Thiorhodovibrio winogradskyi: one gene and its partner. The protein of the gene in region 1 interacts with the protein of each later gene in a pairwise test. Links are inferred from orthologs where the notes say so. Each region holds a gene or a part of one and is shown in the gene's direction. Other genes may lie near its edges.

The links.
Region 2: the proteins of rlmB (region 1) and tsaE interact in binary tests that used the Escherichia coli proteins (3 or more experiments, as listed by UniProt). The link is inferred for Thiorhodovibrio winogradskyi from one-to-one orthologs.

The regions. Positions count from the first base shown.
Region 1 is NZ_CP121472.1:366,321-378,331, forward strand. What follows is about bases 9,263-12,011. They hold rlmB (23S rRNA (guanosine(2251)-2'-O)-methyltransferase RlmB), read left to right. Parts: upstream 9,263-10,133; coding sequence 10,134-10,889; downstream 10,890-12,011. Other genes in these bases: rnr (ribonuclease R), read left to right, coding at 9,263-10,098; mutL (DNA mismatch repair endonuclease MutL), read left to right, coding at 10,997-12,011. Also shown: Thiowin_RS01870 (NAD(P)-binding protein), read left to right, coding at 1-441; Thiowin_RS01875 (sulfur reduction protein DsrJ), read left to right, coding at 568-1,179; sulfate reduction electron transfer complex DsrMKJOP subunit DsrO, read left to right, coding at 1,176-1,988; nrfD (NrfD/PsrC family molybdoenzyme membrane anchor subunit), read left to right, coding at 2,008-3,246; Thiowin_RS01890 (cobyrinate a,c-diamide synthase), read left to right, coding at 3,317-4,750; Thiowin_RS01895 (HesB/IscA family protein), read left to right, coding at 5,043-5,357; Thiowin_RS01900 (sulfur reduction protein DsrS), read left to right, coding at 5,403-6,527; Thiowin_RS01905 (Lcl C-terminal domain-containing protein), read left to right, coding at 6,551-7,591; more of rnr, read left to right, coding at 7,849-9,262. UniProt on the Escherichia coli protein: Specifically methylates the ribose of guanosine 2251 in 23S rRNA.
Region 2 is NZ_CP121472.1:4,294,909-4,307,170, forward strand. What follows is about bases 5,442-8,441. They hold tsaE (tRNA (adenosine(37)-N6)-threonylcarbamoyltransferase complex ATPase subunit type 1 TsaE), read left to right. Parts: upstream 5,442-6,671; coding sequence 6,672-7,211; downstream 7,212-8,441. Other genes in these bases: Thiowin_RS19655 (NAD(P)H-hydrate dehydratase), read left to right, coding at 5,442-6,675; Thiowin_RS19665 (N-acetylmuramoyl-L-alanine amidase), read left to right, coding at 7,387-8,441. Also shown: Thiowin_RS19635 (ATP-binding protein), read left to right, coding at 149-1,708; Thiowin_RS19640 (sigma-54-dependent transcriptional regulator), read left to right, coding at 1,711-3,117; Thiowin_RS19645 (DUF4168 domain-containing protein), read left to right, coding at 3,296-3,733; Thiowin_RS19650 (BON domain-containing protein), read left to right, coding at 3,915-4,742; more of Thiowin_RS19655, read left to right, coding at 5,140-5,441; more of Thiowin_RS19665, read left to right, coding at 8,442-8,748; Thiowin_RS19675 (hypothetical protein), read right to left, coding at 9,017-9,211; Thiowin_RS19680 (methyl-accepting chemotaxis protein), read left to right, coding at 9,500-12,061; Thiowin_RS19685 (CidA/LrgA family protein), read left to right, coding at 12,069-12,262. UniProt on the Escherichia coli protein: Required for the formation of a threonylcarbamoyl group on adenosine at position 37 (t(6)A37) in tRNAs that read codons beginning with adenine.

The DNA.
Region 1 (12,011 bases):
GAGCACTTCGATGCGCATAACGGCGACTTGCGGGGCACTTCCGACGCCAAGTATGCCATTCATAATTACGAGGACAGGTCTGGCGCCGAGGTTATACCGCACGATGAACTCTTCCTGGGGCACTTCCAATACACTCCGCGCATTCATCGTAAGGAAGAAGTCCCTAGCGCCGATGACGTTCTTGGCCACTTCAAGGAGCGCGTGATCGGCTACGCGGAAGAAGAAGCCATTAACGAGGCCAAGCGTTGCATGAGCTGCGGCATGTGCTTCGAATGCGATAACTGCGTGATTTTCTGCCCCCAGGATGCGGTCTTCCGTGTCGACAAGAACGAAAGTACCACCGGTCGCTATGTCGATACCGACTATGCAAAATGCATCGGTTGTCATATCTGCGCCGATGTCTGTCCGACCGGCTACATCAAGATGGGGCTGGGTGAGTAAGCCCGGACTGAGGGGGGGGCGCCACTTCGCGGCGTCGTGCCCTCTCGCGGTGAAAGCGTGGGGAAGTTGCACCGAGCACCCGATCATTCAATTGGGCGAGAAGACACAGGATATCCGGAGGCGTCCATGACGGAAGCGAAAGTCACCAAACCCTGGTGGTTCGCGGGTTGTTCCACTCTGATGGTGCTGGCAGTAATGGGTGCCGCATTGCTGGGCGCCGGGGATGTTCGCGCCGAGGCCATCGGCGGCTTTGTCGTAACTGGCTCGAAAGCGGCCGGGCTCGATAGCTGCGTCGAGCCTACCCGCGAGATGCGTCGCTACCACATGGAATATATTCGCCACCAGCGCGATACAACCGTCTACAACGGCATCAGGCACACCAAATACAGTCTTTCGGGCTGCGTGGGCTGCCATACCGGACATACCGCGGATGGAGTGCCGATTCCCGTCAATGGCAAGGGTCAATTCTGCAATGCCTGCCATGAAACGGCGGCGGTAACCTTAAATTGCTTTGATTGTCACGCGACTGTTCCAGACGGTGAAGGCTGGAATCAGGTGACCGAGCAAGACAGGTCGGTCCCCGCGCGGGCGTTGCACCAGGGGCCAGCGGCTGTTCATCCCGTCACTAGCCGGCCAGTCACCACCCTGACAGGCGTTCACCCACTTGTTGACGCACTGGGCGCCACACTGGTGCAGATTCCGGAAGCGGTTCGGCAGGAGGATTTTAAAGAGCGATGAGCGAGCACACACAACAGCCAGATAGCGACCAACAGCCAGATCTCGTGCAACAGCCTGACCGCGGCCGACGTGACTTTCTCGCCACCGCCGCTGGGCTGGCCACCGCCGCGGTGGCCCCCGGTGTGGTGCTGCATACGGCGGCAGTCGCGGCTCCGCGCACCACCCCGGTGACCGACATCAAGCGCTGGGGCATGCTGATCGACACCGCCAAATGCGCCGACGGCTGCACGGCCTGCGTCGATGCCTGCGATCACGAAAATGGCCTCGATCTGCAGGAGACGCCCGAGGGTATCAAGCCGCTCAAATGGGACAACCAGCGCGCGACCTGGATCAGGAAAGTCAAGCTGCGCGACAACCTGACTGGGCGCATGACCAATCTGCCGCTCATGTGTCAGCATTGCGAGAATCCGCCCTGTGTGGATGTGTGCCCGACCGGCGCTTCCTTCAAACGCGCCGACGGCATTGTGATGGTGGATCGCCACACCTGTATCGGTTGCCGCTACTGCATGATGGCGTGCCCCTACAAGGCGCGCTCTTTTATTCACGAACAAGTCGTGCAGAAGCTGACCCGGGCGCCACGCGGCAAGGGTTGCGTCGAGAGCTGCAACCTCTGCGTCCATCGACTCGACAACGGCGAGAGCAGCACTGCCTGTGCCGATGCCTGCCAGGAGGTTGGCCATGCCGCCATCCTGTTTGGCGACCTGAACGATCCGCACGGCGCGCTGCGCGAGGCCCTGCGGCAAGTCAACAGTCGTCAGATCCGCCAGGATCTCGAACTCAATACCGGCGTGCGCTATGCCGGCATCTAACCCGCGAGGACAAGCGGTCATGAGAAGAATCGTCTATCGCGAATGGCGTATCGAATCATCGCGCTACTGGAGCCTGCTGGCCATATTGGCTGGCGTCATTGCCATCGGTGGGTTGGCCGCGCTCTATATGGAACATGAGGGCCATTGGGTCACCGGTATGACCAACTCGGTGGTCTGGGGCGCGCCGCATGTGTTCGCAGTCTTCCTGATCGTCTCGGCCTCGGGTGCGCTCAACGTCGCTTCCATTGGCACAGTGTTCGACAAGTCCTTCTACAAACCCCTGGGGCGTCTGTCCGGTTTGTTGGCGGCAGCTCTGCTGGTTGGTGGTCTATTGGTGTTGGTGCTGGACCTTGGCCGCCCGGACCGGCTCGCCGTGGCCATGACCACCTATAATTTCAGTTCCATCTTCGCCTGGAATATTTTTCTTTACACTGGCTTTGTCGCAATCGTCATCGCCTACCTCTGGACCATGGCGGATCGCAAGGGCGACCCCTACAAAAAACCCGTTGGCACCTTCGCCTTTTTGTGGCGTCTGGCGCTGACCACTGGTACTGGTTCCATCTTCGGCTTTCTGGTTGGACGCGAGGCCTACGACACGGCAGTGCTGGCACCCATGTTCGTCGTGATGTCATTCGCCTACGGTCTCGCCATTTACATCCTAGTGTTAATGTACAGTTTTGCTCAGGATGATCGACCCATCGGCGCTCTCATGCTCAAGCGGTTGAAAAACCTGCTCGGCTTGTTCGTGGCTGGGGTGCTTTATTTTACCCTCATTTACCACCTGACCCGCCTCTATGGTGCTCAGACGCAAAGCATTGAGCACTTTCTGCTGGTCAGCGGGGGCATTTATACCCTGGTCTTTTGGCTTGGCTGGATGATGATCGGCAGTCTGCTTCCCTTGGGTATCATCTATCACCCGCGACACAGCAAGAATCCGCGTGCCATCGCCCTGGCCAGCGCGCTGGTCATTATCGGCGGACTGGCGGCCATGTATGTGATCATCATTGGCAGCCAGGCCTATCCGCAGGAAATGTTCCCCGGCATGTCGGTGGTCGAGTTCGGTGCTCCGGGCGACATCGGCGGGGCCGTTGCTCCCTACTGGCCAAGTCTGCCAGAGCTCCTGCTTGGCATCGGCGGCGTGGCCGTGGCTCTGCTCATTACCACGGTGGGCATCCGGGTCCTGCAATTCCTGCCAGAATCGCTCGCCGACCGAGCAGTCGACCCCCATGTTGCCGCCGCTGAAAGTCGCCAGCAGTAAAATCCCCTAGGGGGCGAATCGATTCGCCCCTCATTCATTCCCTCCCGGTTGATTCGCACAAGCGGCCCAGATGCCTAGCCTCTACTTTTCCGCGGCGCACAAGTCCTCCGGAAAGACCACGCTCAGCATCGGCGTCACGGCGGAGTCGCGCCGCCGTGGCCTGACGGTCAGCCCCTTCAAAAAAGGCCCGGATTACATCGACCCCATGTGGCTCGGCCTCGCCGCGGGCAGGGCCTGCTTTAATCTTGATTTTCATACCATGGCCGCCGACGAGATTCGCGCGGCTTTTCAGCGCGATGGGCAGGGCAGCGATCTGCGCTTGATCGAGGGCAACGTCGGTCTCTTCGACAGTGTCCACCTCAATGGCAGCGGCAGCAATGCCGAGCTGGTCAAACTCCTGGGCGTGCCCCTGGTGCTGGTGATTGACTGCAAGGGCCTGGGCCGTGGCATCGCGCCCTTGCTGCTGGGCTTCCAGGCGTTTGATCCCGAACTGCCCATGGCTGGGGTAATTTTAAACCGCGTCGGTGGCGGACGTCATGGCGACAACCTGTTGCGGGTGGTTGAGCATTACACTGATCTACCCGTGCTTGGCATGCTGCCGCGTCTGGCTGAGCTGGACATCGACGAGCGCCATCTGGGACTGGTGCCGAGCAACGAAGCGCTGGCCGCCGGCCGCAAGGTCGAGCAAATTCGAGCTCGGGTCGCCGAGCATGTTGACTGCGATGCGCTGCTGGCGATCGCGGCCAAGGAGCCACCCGGTCCGCCAGCCAGCCAGGCAGTCAGTCAGCCAGCCAGATCACCGGTCAACCTGGCCGCTGTTAGCGCAAGGCCAACAGCGGATGCTGGGCCTCAAGCCCCATCCGGGATCAAAATCGGCATCGCGCGCGATGCCGCCTTCGGCTTTTATTATCCGGATGATCTGGCCGCGCTTGAGCAAGCTGGGGCTGAGTTGCTGAGCTTCAGTCCGCTGCACGCATCGGAGCTGCCAAGGGTGGATGCCTTGTTGATTGGCGGCGGTTTTCCGGAATGTCACATGGAGGCGCTGGAGGCCAATCGTGGCTTGCGCGCGGGCGTGGCGGATTTTATCGCCTCGGGCAAGCCAGTGTATGCTGAATGTGGGGGGTTAATGTACCTGTGCCGCCAACTGCATTGGAACGGGCGCTCGGCGGATATGTGTGGCGTGCTCAATGCCGATGTGGCCATGCACGCCAAGCCTCAGGGGCGCGGCTATGTGCGCCTGCGCGAAACCGGGGCCAGTCCCTGGTTGGGTACGGCGGAGACGGGTGATCTCAGCGCGCATGAGTTCCATCATTCCGCCGTGGTCAGCCCTGATCCCACTTGGACCTATGCCTACCAAGTCTTGCGCGGGACCGGCGTGGACGGACAACATGACGGCATTGTGCACAATCGCCTGCTGGCCAGCTATGCTCATCTGCGTGGCGTGGGGGGCAATTGCTGGCCGCGGCGCTTCGTCGCCAGCATTGAACGCACGCTGGGTGGCTGAGGTGTGGCGGCGCATTGCCCGCGACAGCATCGCCTGAGACAATGGCCAAAGATAGGGGCACCCTGCCAGTGCTCGCCGCGGCATGGTTGAAAATCGCCATGACACCAACAACCTTGTGCAGTGCATCGAAGCGTTCTTCGGGTGTATTCTCATTGTGACAATGACCTTGGTGGCTAGACGCGCCATCTTGGCACGTCATGAAGCGGCTGGAAGCCGCTTCTACATCAAATAAGACACTCACACTTGGCATTGCTGGCAAGATTCAGCGACAGACGACTAGGAAATCCGGCTTATGTTTAAAGTGACTCCAACAGCGGCCGAACAGGTCGCCAAAGCCGCGCAAGAAGGCGGGACCGAGGGGTTGTCCCTGCGCCTGGCGGCCGTGCAAAATCCGGACGGCTCCATTGACTACCGCATGGGGTTCGATGAACTCAGCGAGGAGGATATCCGCTTCACTTCCGAGGGCGTGGATATTGTCATGGCGCCCGAGTTCGTGCCTCTGCTCGATACGGCGGTGATGGATTTTGTCACCCTGGACGACGGCGAACAGCACTTTATTTTTCTCAACCCCAAAGACACGACCTGCAAGCCGCCAAGCGACGCCTAAGCGCGGGCGTCCACCAAGAGTCCGCATCCTGAGGCTCTCTATATCGTGGATCTATCGAGCGAAGACTCTTTGCGTTTAAATGTGCTGCTTGCCAACAAGCCGCGTGCTATTCGTATTGATGAATCAAAACTCATCGTCTACGGGCTGACGGACCAAGGCGAACGCGGTGTCATCTTGCATCCCACCGGACGCCCGGAATCCTATTTGCGGGCCGTGCGCGAACTCATCTCGGGTCATATTCTAGGTTCCCCCGGCGGCTATCCGGTCTATTTGCGGCGCTGGACGCGCATGGGCCAGATGCGCGATGAAAGCCTGGAACAACTGCTGATGCTGGGTGAGCCCGAGGCCGTGGTGGCGGCGGTTTGCTCGCCCGGGCTGACCGAGGAGCTTGCCCGCCGCGCCTGGTGGGCGATGGAGGATGCCAGGAACGCTCGGCGCATGCTTGCGAATCCTGTCATCGCTGGCAGCGCGCTGGGCCGCGAGTTGGCCTCATATCTAATCGAATTCCTGCCGTTCGAGACTGACAGCGAGCGCATGATGGAGTCCGTGCGCCTGGTGCTGCGGCCGGGCTTGATCGGCCCCGAGGCGCGCCAGGATCTGTGGCAAAAAGCCGCGCGCAAACAGGCCTATTTGCTCGGCTTTCTGCGCGCCCTGCCGGACGATCTGCCCGCGCCACTGCCGCCGCGAGCCGATCTTGCGCAACTCGACCAGGCGCTGGCGCCGCTCGCCGCGGACGGCAACACGGTCGCATGGCTGCTGTTGCGTTGTGCCAGCGGTGGCGGTCAGCGGTTTCTCGACACCCTGTCGCGGGTGTTGGCCAAGCCGCCCAATCAGGAGGTGGTCACCGCCGCCTTCGACCTGATGCGTGAGTATTTCAGCCCCATGCGCCCCGAGGGCGAGCCCAGGCTCACGCTGGCCGAACTAAAGGCCGAGGCCGACGCGGTTGCCAGCGGCACGGTGCCTGAAGGCGCGCATGCCTGCCTGGAGCGCCTGCCGCGCATCGGTCCCGAACTGTCCGCCCTGCGCCTGCTCTCGGGCGTGAGCTACGCTACCCTGCGCCCGGTGCTGCCGGATCCGACCACCCTTGGCACCCTGATGCGGCGCAAGATCACACCCGTGATCGAGCCCCTGCAAGCGGCCATCGCCTGCTTGCGTGCCGCGCCAGATTAAACCGCCATGTTAAATTGGTTGGTATGCCATTGATCGGCTTGGAAATGGTGCGGGCCCTGGTGCTGATTGGGCTCTGCCTGTTACCGACCCTGGCCGCCGCACAGGCCCAAGAGCCCAATTGCGGTCGCGGACCCGAGGACAATATCAACGAAGAGCGCTGGACACTCAGTGAAGACGGAACCGTCGGCGACGAACAAAACCGCCTGGTTTGGAAGCAATGCGCCGAGGGTCTGCGGGGCGAGCGCTGTCGCGACGGCCGCCTGGCCTACTTGACCTGGGAGCGGGCGCTCGCAATCGCCGAGACAAGCACCTTTGCCGGCTACGATGACTGGCGCATTCCCAGGCTCGATGAACTGCGCCAGATCATCCAGCCCGGCTGCCTGTTACCAGCCGTGAATCTGTCGCTCTTTCCCAACACGCCCTCGGGTTGGTTCTGGTTCAACTCCGCCGAGGCCGATAATTCCCCACGCGCCGGCCAGCTTGGCTTTGCCTTTGGTGAGGAGTTTAGCGCCAACCAGCGCAACGTCGTTCATCTGCGCCTGGTGCGGGAACTGCCTGAACAGCCCGAACCCGAGGCGGATGCCGCGGCCAACGCGCCAGCGCCCGATGCTCCCCCAGATCTTCCCCCAGATCTTCCCCCAGATCTTCCCCCAGATCTTCCCCCAGATGTCCCTCCAGATGCTCCAGGCGCGGATGGGCAGCCGCAACCAGGCGAGCCGGGCGCTGCCGAAGCCGGTCAGGATGCGCAAGCCGACCCAGATGCCGATGCCCAGGCAGCCGAACCACAGCCGGCGGACCCGGCCGCCGAGCAACCTGGCGACCCTGGTGCGAATCCTGCCGCTGACCAAATGAATGACCAGGCCGATGGCCAGGCTGGTGACCAGGATGCCGATCCAGCCGCCGGCCAGGATGCCCCCGACAACCCCGATCAGCCAGCCGGACAAGCGGCCGGCGACAACGGCGGCGATGGTGTGGATGGCGCCGAGCAGCCCGGGCTGCTCCCGGGTCCACCCGCGGACGCCCCCGCGGCAGGCCCACCTGGCGATCAGGCGCCGGACAATTGATACCAGGCCAACAGCAACGAGAATCCTGTGCTCAGACTTCGCCCAGCCAGCCATTCCAACATTGGGAGTCTTATTCGCTGTAGTGGCGGCTTCCAGCCACTTCATGACGCGCCAAAATGGCGCGTCTACTGAGAACCGGGCCAACAACCGGGCGCTGGAAAACGAAATTTGGAATTGCTACAAGATCCCTTGTCAGCACACCCGGCGGCTTCGGGTGGGTTAAACTAGCGGTTTTCTCAGCCGGAAGCCTTTCCATCGTGGCCAGACGCAAAAAATCCCAATCCGCCAAAGTGCTTGATCCGCATCGCGAACGCGAGGCGCGGAAATACGACAAGCCCATCCCCAGTCGCGAGTTTATCCTCGAGATCCTGACCGAGCGTGGGGTACCCATGGATGCCGCCGGCGTGGCCAAGGCTCTCGACCTGAAGGATCCCGAGGAGCAGTTGGCACTCGAGCGCCGCCTGGGTGCCATGGTGCGCGATGGGCAGTTGGTGCGCAATCGCCGCGATGCTTTTTGCCTGGTCAACAAGAAGGACCTGATCGCCGGGCGGGTGATTGGTCACCCCGATGGTTTTGGTTTCCTCAAGCCCGATGAGGGCGGGGATGATCTATACCTATATCCCAAGGAAATGCGCGCGCTTTTCCATGGTGATCGCATTGTCGCGCGGGTGACTGGCCGCGACCGGCGCGGGCGACTCGAGGGCGCGGTGGTGGAGATTCTCGAGCGCAATACCCAGTCGGTGGTGGGGCGCTTCTACTCCGAGAGCGGCGTGGGCTTCGTGGTGCCGGATAATAAGCGCATCAGCCACGACATCATTATTCCCAGCGATCGGGTGGGGTCGGCCACCAAGGGCCAGATCGTGGTGGCCGAGATTACTGATCAACCCACCAAGCGCACCCAGCCGCTCGGTCAGGTGCTGGAAGTGCTTGGTGATCACATGGCCGCTGGCATGGAGACCGATATCGCCATTCGCGCGCACGATCTCCCCGTCGACTGGCCCGAGGCCGTGCTGCAACAGATTGCTGGCTTAAGCGAGGAGGTGCCGGAAGCCGCCAAGGCCGAACGCCAGGATTTGCGCGATCTGCCGCTGGTGACCATCGACGGGGCCGATGCGCGCGACTTCGACGACGCCGTCTATGCCGAGCGTAAGCCCAAGGGCTGGCGGCTTTTGGTCTGTATTGCCGATGTCTCGGCCTATGTGAGCCCGGGAGATGCGCTGGACCAGGAAGGTCGCGCGCGCGGCAATTCGGTCTATTTCCCCGATCGCGTCATCCCCATGCTGCCGGAGGTGCTCTCCAACGGGCTTTGCTCCCTCAACCCCCAGGTTGATCGGCTGTGCATGGCCTGTGAGCTTTATGTGAACCGCGACGGCAAGGTCACCCGCTCGCGCTTTTTTGAAGGCGTCATGCGCTCCGCCGCGCGACTGACTTACGACCAGGTGGCCGCCATGCTGGAGGGCGACCCGGCGCTGGGCGAGCAGTATGCCGAGCTGCTGCCCCATCTGCATGAGCTGCATCAGTTGTTTCAGACCTTGCTTGAGGCGCGCAGGGGGCGCGGCGCCATCGACTTTGACACGGTCGAGACTCAGTTCGTTTTCAACGACCAAGGCCGGCTCGAGGCCATTGAGCCGCGCGCTCGCAACGACGCCCATCGGCTGATCGAGGAGTGCATGCTCGCGGCCAATGTCGCCGCCGCGCGCCTGTTCGAGCGCAAGAAGATGCCGGCGCTCTTTCGCATCCATGAGCAGCCCAAGGCTGAGAAGCTCTCCGATCTGCGGGAATTTCTCGCCGAACTGGGGTTGAATCTGCCTGGTGGGGATAAGCCCACCGCCAAGGATTACGGCACCCTGCTGGACTCGGTGCGGAAACGGGCGGATTTTCATCTCATCCAAACCGTGCTGCTGCGTTCCATGCAACAGGCGATGTACAGCTCGGACAATGTCGGTCACTTTGGCCTGGCCTACGAGGGCTATACCCATTTTACCTCGCCGATTCGACGCTATCCGGATCTGGTCGTCCACCGCATCATCAAGCACATTTTGGCCGGTGGTGGCGTGGCGGAGTTGGATTATTCCAAACCCGAGCTGCAGCAGATCGCCGAGCACTGCTCGGGCACGGAGCGGCGCGCCGACGAGGCCACCCGCGACGCCAGCGACTGGCTCAAGTGCGAGTACATGCGCGACAAGCTCGGCGAGCAGTTCGACGGCACCATTGTCAGCGTGCAGGGTTTTGGCCTGTTCGTCGAGCTCGACGATGTCTATGTCGATGGGCTGGTGCACATCACCGCGCTGGATAACGACTTCTACCACTTCGACCCCATCGGACACCGGCTCAATGGCGCCCGTACCGGTCAGGTGTATCGCCTGGGCGACCGGCTGCGGGTGCAGGTGGCGGCGGTGAATCTCGACGAGCGCAAGATCGACTTCGTGCTGGCGCCCACGGCCAAACAAGCCGAGGGCGCCAAGCGACCACGGCGACGCGGCAACCGCAAGCGTGCGGTTGGTTGAGCCGGAGTGCCTTTCTGAAACCGGCTGCCGCAAGCATGACCCACGCCGAGGGCGGCGCGCCCGTCATGGGCATCAATGCCGTGCGCGCCGCTCTGAGTCAGGGCGGGGTGCGTGAGCTGTGGCTTGATCGCGCCCGCCGTGATCGGCGTCTGAGCGAGCTGGTCGATTTGGCGCGCGCCGCCGGGGTGCCAGTGCGTCAGCAAGACCGCTGCGCGCTTGATGAGGCGACTGCCGGCGGCAATCACCAGGGTGCATTGGCCTGGACGCAAGCGCCCGCCGCGCGCGGCGAGGCCGATCTCGACCAACTGCTGGCGTCCGGCCCGGCCGACCCGCTGCTGCTGGTGCTCGATGGTGTGACCGACCCGCACAACCTGGGCGCCTGCTTGCGTTGTGCCGACGGCGCCGGTGCGCTGGCGGTGATCGCGCCGCGAGATCGCGCCTGCGGGCTCACCGCCACGGCGGTCAAGGTGGCTAGCGGTGCCGCGGCTAGCGTCCCTTTCGTGCAGGTGACCAATCTCGCGCGCACCTTGGCGCGGTTACAGGAGCGAGGGCTCTGGGTGATCGGCCTGGCCGGCGAGGCCGACGCCAGCCTGTTCGCGTTGGAGTTGACCGGCCCCCTGGCACTGGTCCTGGGCAGCGAGGGTCAGGGGTTGCGCCGGCTCACGCGCAAGCGCTGCGACCAACTCGCCGCCCTGCCGCTGCGCGGCCAGGTCGAAAGCCTAAACGTCTCCGTCAGCGCCGGCATCTGCCTGTATGAAGCGCTGCGCCAGCGCTTGGCGGGAGCGGCCTAAACCGCGCCGCCGGAAGGCCGCGGGGGCGCGCGTTCCCTGCGCTCAAGCCCAGTCAGTCTGAGCTCCGGCGGTTGCCAGTATCGGGTCTTTTCTGTTTCCATCCACCCATGTCACGCATCAAGTCGTTGCCACCTCAATTAATCAATCAAATCGCCGCGGGCGAGGTGATTGAGCGCCCGGCGTCCATCGTCAAGGAACTGGTCGAAAACAGTCTGGATGCCGGTGCGCGCCAGATTGAGGTGCTCCTGGAGCGCGGCGGTGCCAAGCGCATTTTGGTGCGCGACGATGGTTGCGGCATGAGCGCCGAGGAGCTGCCATTGGCGGTCTCGCGCCACGCAACCAGCAAGATCGCCTCGCTGGCCGATCTGGAGTCGGTCGCGACCCTGGGATTTCGCGGCGAGGCCCTGCCCAGCATGGCCTCGGTGGCGCGGCTGCGGATCCTCTCGCGCCGTGCCGACGCGGACCATGGATTCGCCATCACCGCCGATGGCAGTGACCAGACCCCGGCGGCGGAACCGGCGGCTCATGCCCCGGGTACCAGCGTCGAGGTGCTGGATTTGTTCTTCAATACTCCGGCGCGGCGCAAGTTTTTGCGCACTGAGAAAACTGAGCTGGGCCATATTGAACAACTCATCCGGCGGCTGGCGCTGGCGCATGCCAGGGTCGGTTTTCGGCTGGAACATAACGGTCGTTCGGTGCTGGATCTGCGTGCCCCCAGTCATGGGGATATTAACGACGGGCAAGCAAGCGATGGGCAAGCAAGCCTGAGGCGGCGGCTCGAACAAACCCTGGGGGGCGATTTCCTCGACGCCGCCCTGATGCTTGAGGATCAGGCCGTTGGGCTGCGACTGTTTGGCTGGGTCGCGCAGCCGGCCTTCAGCCGCTCGCAGGCGGACCGGCAGTTTTTCTTCGTCAACGGTCGCATGGTGCGCGACAAGCTGGTTGCCCATGCGGTGCGCCAGGCCTATCAGGACGTGCTGCATCACAGTCGTCATCCGGCTTATGTGCTCTTTCTGGAGCTTGATCCGCGCCAGGTCGATGTCAATGTTCATCCGGCCAAGCAGGAAGTCCGGTTTCGCGAGGGGCGCCAGGTGCACGATTTTATTTTTCGCGCCCTGCATC
Region 2 (12,262 bases), 3.9 Mb from region 1 along the record:
ATTGATTTCCAGCGAAAAGGACTTTAATGAGAATCTGACCCCTATTCTCTAACATCTTGTTTATCATGCTGTTGATACTCTTCTTCGTAGGTACCGGGCGTTATCTGGGTCTGGATATCTGAATGGCGCGCTGCTGTCGAACCGGGACATGAAACCGATCCAATCGCTCAGAAACGCGGTGCTGATTTTCGTCCTGCTACCCCTGCTGGGGTTGCTGGTCGGGCTTGGCCTGCTCGGCCTGCGTGAGCTGGAGCAGCAGATGCATCGGCGCTTGCAGGACGACATCGAGTTGATCGCCCGCTCCATCCGCCTGCCCATTGCCGCCGCCATGGTGCGCGGCGACACGGCGGCGGTGCAGGAGGCGCTGGATTCGGTGTTCCAGATCGACCAGGTGTTCGGGGCCTATGTGTATGACCGCGCGGGCGAGCAGGTCGCCACTAGCGGGCCGCGCAGTCCGCTGCTCGAACGCCGCCGCGATGCGCGCGCGCTGACGGCGGAAGGCACTCAGGGCAGCGTGGACGAGCGCCGTGGGCGCGCGGTGTTTTCCTTCTATCTGCCGCTGTCCGATGCTGCCGGTGGCGCGGTCGGTCTGCTGCAAGTCACGCGCGATCTCAGCGGTTTTCAGGCCTATCTGACGCGGCTGCGCTGGATCGGCGGGACCGGCCTGGTGCTGGTGGCCACGCTGTTCGTGGTCATCGTGCTGGTCGGGCACCACCGCGCCGTGGGGCGCCATGTGCGCGCGCTGACCGCCGCCATGGCCCCGATCGGTACCGGCCAGAGTGGCCTGCGGGTGCCGCGCCAGGGGCCAACCGAAATCAAGCAGCTTGGGGTTGGCATTAACGCCATGATCGCGCGTTGGGAGGCCTCCGAGCGACATCTGCGCGACCAGCGCGAACGCGAGGCGCGGCTGGAGCGCGAGTTGCGCCAGTCCGAGAAGCTCGCCGCCGTGGGTCGTTTGGCGGCCGGTTTGGCGCATGAGCTGGGCACGCCGCTCGGCAGTGTCGCCGGGCGTGCGCAGCGCGCCTTGCGCGGATTGCCGGAGGCGGCGCCGGCGCGCGCTGAACTCATCGCGCAGCGAGAGGAACTCGAGCGCATCTCCCGCATTGTGCGCGAGCTGCTGGATTTCGCCCGCCGCAATCCGCTGCAACGGCGCACCCTGGTACTGGGTTCACTGATGGAGGGCGTGGTGGCGCGCTCCACCCAGGCGGCCCGACGGCAGGCGGTCAGCGTCGCAGTGCGGCTGCCGCTGGCGCTGGCCGCGCAGCGCCTAGTGGCCGATCCCTTGCGCCTGGAGCAGGCACTGGGCAATCTGCTCGATAATGCCCTGGACGCGGCCCGTTCCCGGGTGCTCATCCGCGCCGAGGTAGCCAATGCGTGGCTGCGGCTGTGGGTCAGTGACGATGGGCCGGGGATTGCGGAATCGGCGCGCGAGCGCTTGTTCGAGCCCTTTTTCACCACCAAGGCGGTCGGGCGAGGGACCGGCCTTGGACTGGCGGTGGCGCGCGCGGCCATCGCCGAGCATGATGGCAGCCTGTCCCTGGATGTCGAATCCGAGGTCGATCCGGATGGCGACCCAGATCACGACGTCCTGGGCGGAGCCTGCTTTCGGGTTGAATTACCAGCGGCGGTCCTGGCTGATCGATGCGGGCAGGCCGGGCAGGATGAATCTAGCAAAGGCGACCCAGGGGGCGGCGCCTCTTGGGGGTAATGATGACAACCGCGGATACCAACACCGATACCGACACCCGAGAAAAGCACCAAGCCGCCCGAGTCCTGGTGGTCGAGGATGATCCGGGCTATCGGCAACTGCTGATCGAGGAGCTGGCGGATGCCGGCTATCGCACCCTGGGGGTGGCCGATGCCGAGGCCGCGCGCGCCGCGCTGGAAGCTGACACCTTCGACCTGGTGCTGTGCGATCTGCGCCTGCCCGGCGCCGATGGGCTGGCGGTGTTGCGGGCCAGCCGCGCCTGTCGCCCCCAACCGGGATTCATCATGGTGACCGGCTTTGGCACCATCGATCAGGCGGTCGCCGCGCTCAAGGCCGGGGCGGATGATTTTCTCACCAAACCCCTGGATCTCGAGCATCTGCGCCTGGCGCTGGCGCGGGTGCTGGAGACACGCCAGTTGCAGGTGGAAGTGGCGCGCTACCGCGAACTGCTGGCGGCGACCGACTTCCACGGCATGCTCGGCAAGAGTCCGGCAATGATCAAGCTGTTCGAGCTGATCCGGCGCATCGCCCCCTCCGACAGCAGCGTGCTCATCACCGGCGAGTCCGGCACCGGCAAGGACCTGGTCGCGCGCGCGCTGCACGCCGAGAGCCCGCGCCGTGACCGGCCTTTCGTGGCGCTGAACTGCGCCGGCATTCCCGAGACGCTGCTCGAATCCGAGTTGCTCGGCCATGCCGCCGGCGCCTTCAGCGGCGCGCGCGCGGCCCGCCGTGGTCTGTTTCTGGAGGCCGATGGCGGCACCCTGTTTCTCGATGAGATCGCCGAGATGCCTCCGGCCATGCAGACCAAGCTGCTGCGCCTGCTGCAAGATGGTCAGGTGCGACCGGTCGGCGCCAACCAGGAGATCCCCGCCGATGTGCGCATCCTCGCCGCCACCCACCAGGATCCGAGCGCGCGCATCGCCGCCGGCGAACTGCGCCAGGATCTGTTCTATCGGCTCGAGACCTTTCGCCTGCATGTGCCACCGCTACGCGAGCGCGGCGAGGACATCGCCCATCTATTGCGGCATTTTCTCGGTTTGCACGCTAGCGCCGGCGCCGCGCCCGTGTTCGCGCCCGAGGCCTGGCGCGCGCTCCTGACCTATGCCTATCCAGGCAATGTGCGTGAGCTGGCCAGCCTGGTCGAGCGGGTGGTCACCCTGGCCGCGGGCGCGCGCATCACGCTTGAGGATCTGCCCGAGCGGGTGCGCGCGGCCGCGCCGGCACCGGATCAGCCGAAAACCGGGAGCAGCGATGATGACTGGCCGACGCTGGCCGAGGTGGAAGCCGGTCACATCCGCGCGGTACTCGACTGGACCGGCGGCAACAAACAGCGTGCCGCGCGCATCCTCGGTATTGGGCGCAAGACGCTGTATCGGAAGCTGGGCGAGGCGACTTCGGATGACCCGTAGCAGAATGCGCCATGTAGCGAATTGACCCACCTTTAGCCCCTGCGGGTTGCGCCGAGGTGGTTGTGAATTATATCCTATGTAATTAAAATAAAAGCAAAAAATATCCTTTCGCGGATGTTTGGCACGGTCTCTGATTATTGCAGGGTGCCATTCACCAAACTGACCCAAAGGAGGTCTTATGATGACTTTAAGCAACACCCACGCACTGACCAAAACCGCCCTGCTTGCCGCCGGCCTGCTGACCGCGGGTCTAGTGCAAGCGCAATCCATGGGCGGCGGCGCCGCGTCTGGCGGCCAACCGTCCGGCGGACAGCCCCAGGGCAGCTATTCGTCTCAAAGCATGGAGCAAGTCGAGGTCGACGACGCGACCCTGGAGACCTTTGCCGAGGCCTTTCAGGAGGTGCAGCAGCTTAATCAGGAGCTGACCGAGGAGATGTCCAGCGCCAAATCCACCGAGGCGGCCCAGAGCATGCAGCGCGAGACACAGGAAGCCATGGTCAAGGCGGTCGAAGACAGCGGCATTTCCATCGCCGACTACAACGACATTGCCTCTGGCATGCGTTATGACCCGGTGCTGGCCGAACGGGTGAAGGAAGCCGTCAACGAAATGCGTTAATCGCGCCAATCGCCAATGATAGCACTGGTCGCGGCGCGGCGTCGCGCCGTGATCAGCTCAATTCCTGTTGCCAAGAAAGCCCGGATCGCTGACTGAACCTAGATCACCAATTGAACCCAGGTTGCCAGTCACGCGATCCTTGCTCCCGAGGCCCTTCCATGATGCTTTTCGTGAGCTGTTTATGATTCTCTCAAGTGTTCATCGACGCCGGCATTTGCTCATACAGACGCTGGCCGGCGTTGTCCTCCTAGCTTTGCTCGTCGCCACCGCCACAAGCGCCGAAGCACCCGATGTCCGCGCCGCTCAGGCACAAATGCTGATGCGGATTAACCCTTTGCTCGACGGGTATGAGATTCGCGTCATCCCTTTCCCCAACAAATGGCGGCTGGAAGGCGCCGTGGCCAACGCCATCGAGGCCGACCTGGCACGCGAGCTGGCGGAATTGATGGCCAAGGATGACACCAAGATTGTCGATGCGCTCGACCGGGACGCCGCCATACCGGAAGACTCTGGCACACTGATTGATGACGTCAGTGATCGCACCACGGCAGCGCGGCTGCGCCAGCGCTTGCGCTGGCAAACCCGCAATAGCCCGCTGGATGTCAGCGTCGAGGTTGACAAAGGCATGGCGCGCCTGCACGGACAGGTCGGTGCCGCCTCCACCAAGGATCGGCTGGCGGCCATGGCCGTCAGCACTCTGGGCGTCGATGAGGTCTTCAACTATATTAGCGTCGACCCGGCACTCATCCCCAAGGAACGCGAAGCCCAAAGGCGCGCCGAGGCCGAGAAGGTCGAGGATGCCTGGATACAAGCCCGTCTACACCTTCTGATGACATCGGACACCCGAGTGAACGCACGCGCCATCGACATGGCGGTTGAAAATGGCCAAGTCATCCTGAGCGGTTCCGTCACCTCAGTGGCCGAGCGAAATGTCGCCGAAAGCCTGGCCAAGTACATGCCGGGCGTGCAGGAGTTGGACTCACATCTGGTCATTGAGCGTCAGCTTTGAGTTCCCTCCGAAAAGCCATTCCACCGTGAAGCCCCCAAAACCCTCGGCTCTCGGTCGGACGGTCCGGGGACTTTATCGGAGAGGACTCAAGTTTGCATAACAGGATTATCGGTATTGAAAAGCCCGCTGACCACGATTTTTGTGTTCAATGTTTGCGTGTTTAAGCTAGTACTGTCCAGGCTTTGCAGTCTTGGTTGTTGGGATCATACTGAGGTCAACCCAATTTTGACCAGTAAAGAGGTGAATCCATGGCAACCTCTGGACAAGAGTGTCGAGTCAGTTCCCTGGAAGACGCGCCTAAATATTTGGCCTGTCAGTCCGTACCTGCTCAAGAGTCACATAACCTGACGCAGGCCAGGAATCCGCCAGGGCTGCGGCACTGGCCAAGGCAAGCATCATGGCGCGCTTGATGCCCTGCACCGACCGTCTGCCCTACGCGCTCTATCGGGCTGGACAGGTACGCATGCTCGATGCCTGCGCCATCGAGCGCTTCGGCATCCCCGGCGAAACCCTGATGGAACGCGCCGGCACTGCCCTGTGGCGGCTGATCCAAGACCGCTGGCCCCAAGCTGGGCGTCTGACCATCCTGGCCGGCCCAGGGAACAACGGCGGTGATGGCTATGTGGTGGCACGCCTGGCGCACAGAGCCGGGCGCCAGGTGCGCTTGGTACGGCTTGGCGATCACAGCCGGCTGAGCGGCGCGGCGGCAACGGCGGCGGCTGCTTATGCCGAGGCTGGCGGCCGGGTCGCGACCTGGCCCGCATGGCCAGATGCCAGCGATCTGATCCTGGATGCACTGCTGGGCACTGGGCTAACGCGCGCGGTGACAGGCGACATGGCCGCCGCGATCAGGCGCGTCAATCAAAGCCGCGCGCCCGTTCTGGCGGTGGACATTCCCTCGGGTCTCAGCGCTGACACGGGCCAGATCCTGGGTGATGCCATCCACGCCACCCTGACCCTGAGCTTTATTGGGTTGAAACAGGGCCTGTTCACCGGCGATGGGCCTGATTGTGTGGGTGATGTTCGCTTCGACGCGCTTGAGGTTCCGGCGGCGGTCTACGCCAGCACGGTCGCCGCCGCGCGCCGCACCGATTGGCCCAAGGAGGCGTCACGCATTCCACCCCGGCCGCGCAGCGCGCACAAAGGCCACTGTGGTCATGTGCTGGTCGTCGGCGGCGCCCCCGGCATGAGTGGCGCCGCGCGCCTGTGCGGCGAGGCCGCGCTGCGCACCGGCGCCGGTCTTGTCCGGGTGGCGACCCATCCCGAGCATGCCGCGCTGCTTAACCTGACCCGCCCGGAGCTGATGGTCGCGGCGATCTCCACGCCTGATCAGCTCGCCCCCCTGCTTGAGCAGGCGACGGTCGTCGCGCTCGGGCCGGGCCTGGGGCGCGATCCCTGGGGACGGGCACTGTTTGAGCATGTGCTGCAAGCCGAGCAAAGCGGGCCGCGTCCGCTGGTGCTGGATGCCGATGCGCTCAATCTGCTTGCCGAGCAACCCGGGCGGCGTGACAACTGGATACTGACGCCTCACCCAGGCGAGGCCGCGCGCCTGCTTGCCTGCACGACAGCCGACATCGCCCAGGACCGATTCGCGGCCGCTACTCAATTGCAGCAAGGCTATGGCGGCACAGTGGTCTTAAAAGGCGCGGGCACCCTGATCACCAGCTCCGGACAACCAGGGCCAGCGCTGTGCAGCCAGGGCAATCCCGGCATGGCCAGCGGCGGCATGGGCGATGCACTCACGGGTATCATCGGCGCCCTGCTGGCCCAGGGGCTCGATCTGGAACAGGCCGCCAGTGCCGGTGTCTGTCTGCATGCGGCGGCGGCGGACTGGGCCGCGCGCAAGGGGGAACGCGGCCTGCTAGCGTCCGATCTCATCGCCGCCCTGCGCCGACAATGGCGGCGGCAGAAGACTGGGGAGTCAAGGCGATGACAGAGATTTCCATCCCGGATGAGTCAGCCATGCTGCGCCTGGGTCAAGGCTTGGCGCCGCTGTTGTCGCCCTGGCTGGGGACGGGGCTGGGGAAGGGGCTGGAAAAGGCCATGCCGGCACCCAAGGGGGCGCTGGTGTTTCTGCACGGCGAGCTCGGAGCCGGCAAAACCACCCTGGTGCGTGGTTTGCTGCGCGCCTATGGTGTTGAGGGCGCGGTGCGCAGCCCGACCTATACCTTGATCGAGCCCTACGAAATCAGGATCGAATCAACGCCCAGGCGCATTTTTCATCTCGACCTCTATCGCTTGGCCGACCCCGAGGAGCTTGACTATCTTGGCTGGCAGGAGCTGCTCGGCGACGGCGGCCTGTTGTTGATCGAATGGCCCGAGCGCGGAGCCGGAGTGCTGCCACCACCGGATTTCAGCCTTCGCATCGCATCGCGGCCGCCGGGGCGCTCGGTGAGTTTTCGCGGTCGCGGCGATTGGCGGCAGGTCGCAGGCGAGGCGACGCGGGTGCTGGCGCCGACCAATGTCTAGGCGCACGCCATCTTCTGGGCATGCGATGCGTGCGCAAGACTTTATACTGCTTAGAGAAAACACTGGCAAATATCAGAAAAAATAGACAATTTTGCTATCACTTGCTATGCTTTGAGACATTAACGTCTAACATCTTGTGACCTTTGAAGTCCGAGGCTTCCCGCGGGGGGGCACGATGGAAACTATCCGTCTCATCGCCGTCTTGCTCATCACTCTGCTGACCTTGACCTCAAGCGCCCTCGCTGGGGTCGAGATTCTGGGTGCGCGTCTATCCAGCCAGGAAGAGATGACCCGTTTAGTGTTCGATACCTCCGGACCGGTGGTCGAGCACAATATCTTCTCGCTCGACTCTCCGGATCGTCTGGTGCTCGACCTGGCGGGCACTGGCCTTGGTGGCGAGTTGCGCCAGCCTGACGCGGGCAATCCACTGCTGACTCGCATCCGCAGCGGCGAGCGTGCCGGCAAGAGCACCAGAATTGTTCTCGACCTCAAGCGCAAGGTGCGGGTCAAAAGCTTCTGTCTGCAACCAGACGGACGTTATGGGCATCGATTGGTGGTCGATCTCACCCCCAAGCCACAGCAAGAAGCCCGCCAGGAGGCGTTGTCAGCGGCCGCGCGTGATCTATCCGGGCATCCCTCGGTGCAGCAGCGCTCATTTAAAGCGCGCGATGTGGTGATCGCCATCGATGCGGGTCACGGAGGCAAGGATCCTGGTGCCATTGGCGTCCTCGGTACTCGGGAGAAGGACGTGACCCTTTCCATTGCGCGGAAGCTCGCCCATCTGGTGGATCAGCAGGCCGGGATGCGCGCGGCCCTGATCCGCGACAGCGACCGCTTTGTGATTTTGCGTGATCGCATTCGCATTGCCCGCAAGCATCGTGCGGATCTGTTCGTTTCCATTCATGCGGATGCCTTTCATGATCGAAAGGTACGCGGCTCTTCGGTCTTTACTTTGTCCGAGCTTGGCGCGAGTAGTGAGGCCGCGCAATGGCTGGCCGCGCGTGAGAACGAAGTCGATCTGCTCGCCGGCATCGACCTTGGCAAGAGCAATGAAGAAGTCGCCGGCGTGCTGATGAACATGACTCAAAACATGACCATGGAGCATAGTTTGCTGGCGGCCAAGCCGGTGTTGGAGGAACTGGGGCAACTCGGCAAAATGCATCAAAGTCGCATTCAGTCCGCCGGCTTTGCGGTCCTGAAAGCGCCGGATATTCCATCCATGCTGGTGGAAACAGCTTTTATTTCCAATCCCCAGGAAGAAAAGCGCCTGCGCGATCCGGCCTTTCAGCAGCGGGTCGCGGAAGCCATTTTGAACGGTGTCAAGCGCTACTTCGCGGCCAATCCACTGCCGCAAACACTGTTTGCGATGCAAAACAGCAGCGGTGCCCGCTCCGTCCGACATGTGATCGAGCATGGCGATACTCTGCTCGATATCGCCCGCGATTATCAGGTCAGCCTGCCATCGCTGCGTTCGCTCAACCAGCTTCGCGATGACCGCATCCGCGTCGGCCAAGTGTTGCGCATTCCTGAAAGTTGAGCACCGGTTAACGGACGCAAAGACCAGGCACAAAAAAGCCGCTCTGAAGCGGCTGATTGTGCGATGTAATTTCTGGTGGCTACGGCTAGATTCGAACTAGCGACATCGGCATTATGAGTGCCGCGCTCTAACCAACTGAGCTACGTAGCCAAATTGACGCGATAGAATGCCATGTTCAGCCCATCCGGTCAAGCACCAATGTGATGGTTGACTGGGTGTGGCTGGCCTTGCCAGACAACAGCTGTTTCATCTTCTGATGAAGACGGGGCTATGAACCTTGACTGGTGGTGCCCGAGGGGTTGGCGCAGCGCACTGCCAGAAAGAGCCGCGACAGGGCAATGGGTAGTCCGGGCTTGACCTGCTGCAGTGCGGTTGGCTCCTGCGTCCAGGTGCCGGCCTCAAGATCGAAGCCGACAAGTTCCGCCAGGTTGGTGACATAATCTTCCAGGTCGTCGATGTTCATACAGCTCCTCATGATGGATGGGACCGGCACTAATTTGGGTTGGTAATGCCGGGCCTGCGGGGATGGTACCGATCATATTCGCATCAATCGGGCGTGCGGGTCAGCCGTTGGCTATTATCGCGAATCCCGGCCTTCCGGTCATGGCAATTTGTGCGATGCTCATTGATCCAGAGCGTTTGGGTTTTGTTGACGATTTTTTGTCAACTGTTGTAGCCTCCGGGCGCAAAAACTGGGGCTCAGATGCCTGATCCCGAACAACCAACCTGAGTTAAAGAGACGAGAGTACCCATGTTGAATCGCCATTCCATCGGATTTCGCATCGCTTTCTGGTCCGGCGTTGCCATGGTGATTCTGGGCCTGGTCATCACTGGCTACGCGGTCATGCGCATGCAGCAGATGGCCGACGTCCAGCGCGAATCCGGCCTGCGGGCGGCGCGCGATCTAGCGCGCAATGTCGCGAGCAGCGAGGCCGCGAGCATCAAGGCGGCGCTGGAGGTGCCACTCAATGCCGCGCGCACCCTGGCCCAGGCCTTCGTCTCCGCCGCGCGTCCGGATGACGAAAAGCTTACCGCCGCCGATTGGGAGCGCCTGCGCAAGCGCTTCCGCCGGATGGAAATGGCCGCCGATCTGGCCGAATCGCTGATCGCGCCCTATCTCGCCGCCGAGCGCGATGGCAGCATGACGCGTGAGCAGGCACAGGCCGAGGCGCTGCGGGTGATCGGTACCCTGCGCTATGACAATGGCAATTATCTCTGGGTGCAGGACAGAACCAAGCCAATTCCGCGCATGCTGATGCATCCCATCGCCACCGAGCTGGATGGGCAAATTCTCGACAGCCCCAAATACGAAAATGCCATGGGCCGCGACCAGAATCTGTTCGTCGCGCTTGAACAGCAGGTCGCCGACGAAGGCGAGGGCTATGTGCATTATCGCTGGCCGCTGCCCGGCAGCAGCGAGCCCAAGCCCAAGCTCTCCTACGGGCGGCGGATTGCGGATTGGGACTGGATCATCGGCTCCGGACTCTGGGCTGATCGCGTCGCTTTCTACTCGCGCGATGACATCAACCAAATCCTCAAGGCCGTGCTGCAGGAGAACCCGGATTTCGTCAGCGTCTATACCGCCTGGGAGCCGGATGCCTTCGACCGCCAGGATGCCAAACAGGCCAACACCCCAGGCACGGATGCCAGTGGGCGCTTCATTTCGAACTGGACCCGTGATGCCGAGGGCGCCCTGGTACTCGAGGCCCTGGCCGATCATGAGCAGCCGGGCGCTGGCGACTATTATCAGCTTCCGAAGAGCAGCGGGCGCGAGGCCATTATCAACCCGCGCCTCGCCGAGGTGCGTGGGCGCAAGCTGATGACCACCTCCCTGGTTGCACCGGTGATGTTTGACGGCCTGTTTCGCGGCATCGCCGGCATTGACTACCCCCTCGCTGACTTGCAGGCCCAGGTCGAGCGTGTCGCGCAAGGATTGTTTGATGGCGAGTCGAGTGTGGCGGTGATCGCGAACGATGGCACCCTGATCGCGAGCAGCGCACATCCTGAGTTCGTTGGTCGCAATGTCGCCGAGCTGCACGATGAAGGCGACAAGGTGCGCCAGGCCATTGAGCGTGGTGAGAGCATGCAGGTGCAATCCGTCTCTGCCGCCGGCAATGAGGAAATCTTCACCCTGGCGCCCATTGATTTTGGCCACACCGGTATGCCATGGGCGGTGCAGATCAAGGTGCCGGTGGCCAAGGCGCTGACCCTGGCCGAGGCGGCGGCGGCCCAGACCAGAAAATCGGCGACCTTTATGGTGCTGGTGTCCGTCATCGCCGTTCTCATCGCGATGATGGGCATGTCCTGGCTGGCACGGACCATTGTGCGTCGGGTGCGCGCGGCGACCGAGACCATGCGCGAGATTGCCGATGGCGAGGGTGACCTGACCCAAAATCTGCCCGAGACCGGACGCGATGAACTGGCGGATTTGGCCACGGCTTTCAACCGTTTCCAGCGTCGTGTTCGCGATTTGGTGGCCGAGGCGATGACCGCCAGCGAGCGGGTAGCCGCCGCGGCCGAGCAGCTGACCGCAACCAGCGGCGCCACCAGCGACCAGATCGGGCGCCAGCAGTCGGAATCCGATCAGGTCGCCACGGCCATGAACGAAATGACCGCCACGGTCGCCGAGGTGGCCCGGAATGCCGCCGATGCCGCCGAGGCGGCACGCGCGGCGGATCAGGAAACCCAGCAGGGCCAGAGTGTCATGAGTGAGGCCGCCAAACTCATCCAGACCACCGCCGAGCAGATTCAAACCACGGCCGCGGCAGTCGGGCGCTTGTCGCAGGATGCCGAGAACATCGGTCAGGTTTTGGATGTGATTCGCGGCATTGCCGATCAGACCAACCTGCTCGCGCTCAATGCCGCCATCGAGGCGGCGCGCGCCGGCGATCAGGGACGCGGCTTCGCGGTGGTGGCCGGCGAGGTGCGCACCCTGGCCAGTCGTACCCAGGACTCCACCACAGAGATCCAGACCATGATTGAGCGCCTGCAGGACGGCAGCAGCCAGGCCGTCCGCGCCATGGAGCAGGCGAGTACGCGGGTGGACAAGAATGCCGAGATGGCCGAGAGTGCGCGTCAAGCACTGACCAGTATCGCCGAGGCAGTGACCCGCATCCGCGATATGAACATGCAGATCGCCAGTGCCACCGAGGAACAAAGTGCCGTGGCCGAGGAAGTGGACCGTAATCTGGTCAATGGCGCCCAGGCCATGGAACAGATCGCCAACGGCTCCAGCCAGATCAACAATGCCGCGGTCGAACTGGCGCAGCTCGCGGCCGATCAGCTGCAGCGTGTCGGGCGGTTTAAGGTGTGATCCGCGCATGATGCTGAATCATCACCTGGGCAAGGATCCGGGTGAGAACCAGGGCAAGAACCAAGGCGACGCGAGGATCCGTCGCGCTACCAAGGACCCTGGGCAGCAAGAACAAGGGCAGATCGGGCGCGTGATTCCCATGCCGCTCGGATTCATCGCCCTGCTGTTGCTATGTCAACTCATTGGCGAGGTCCTGGTGCT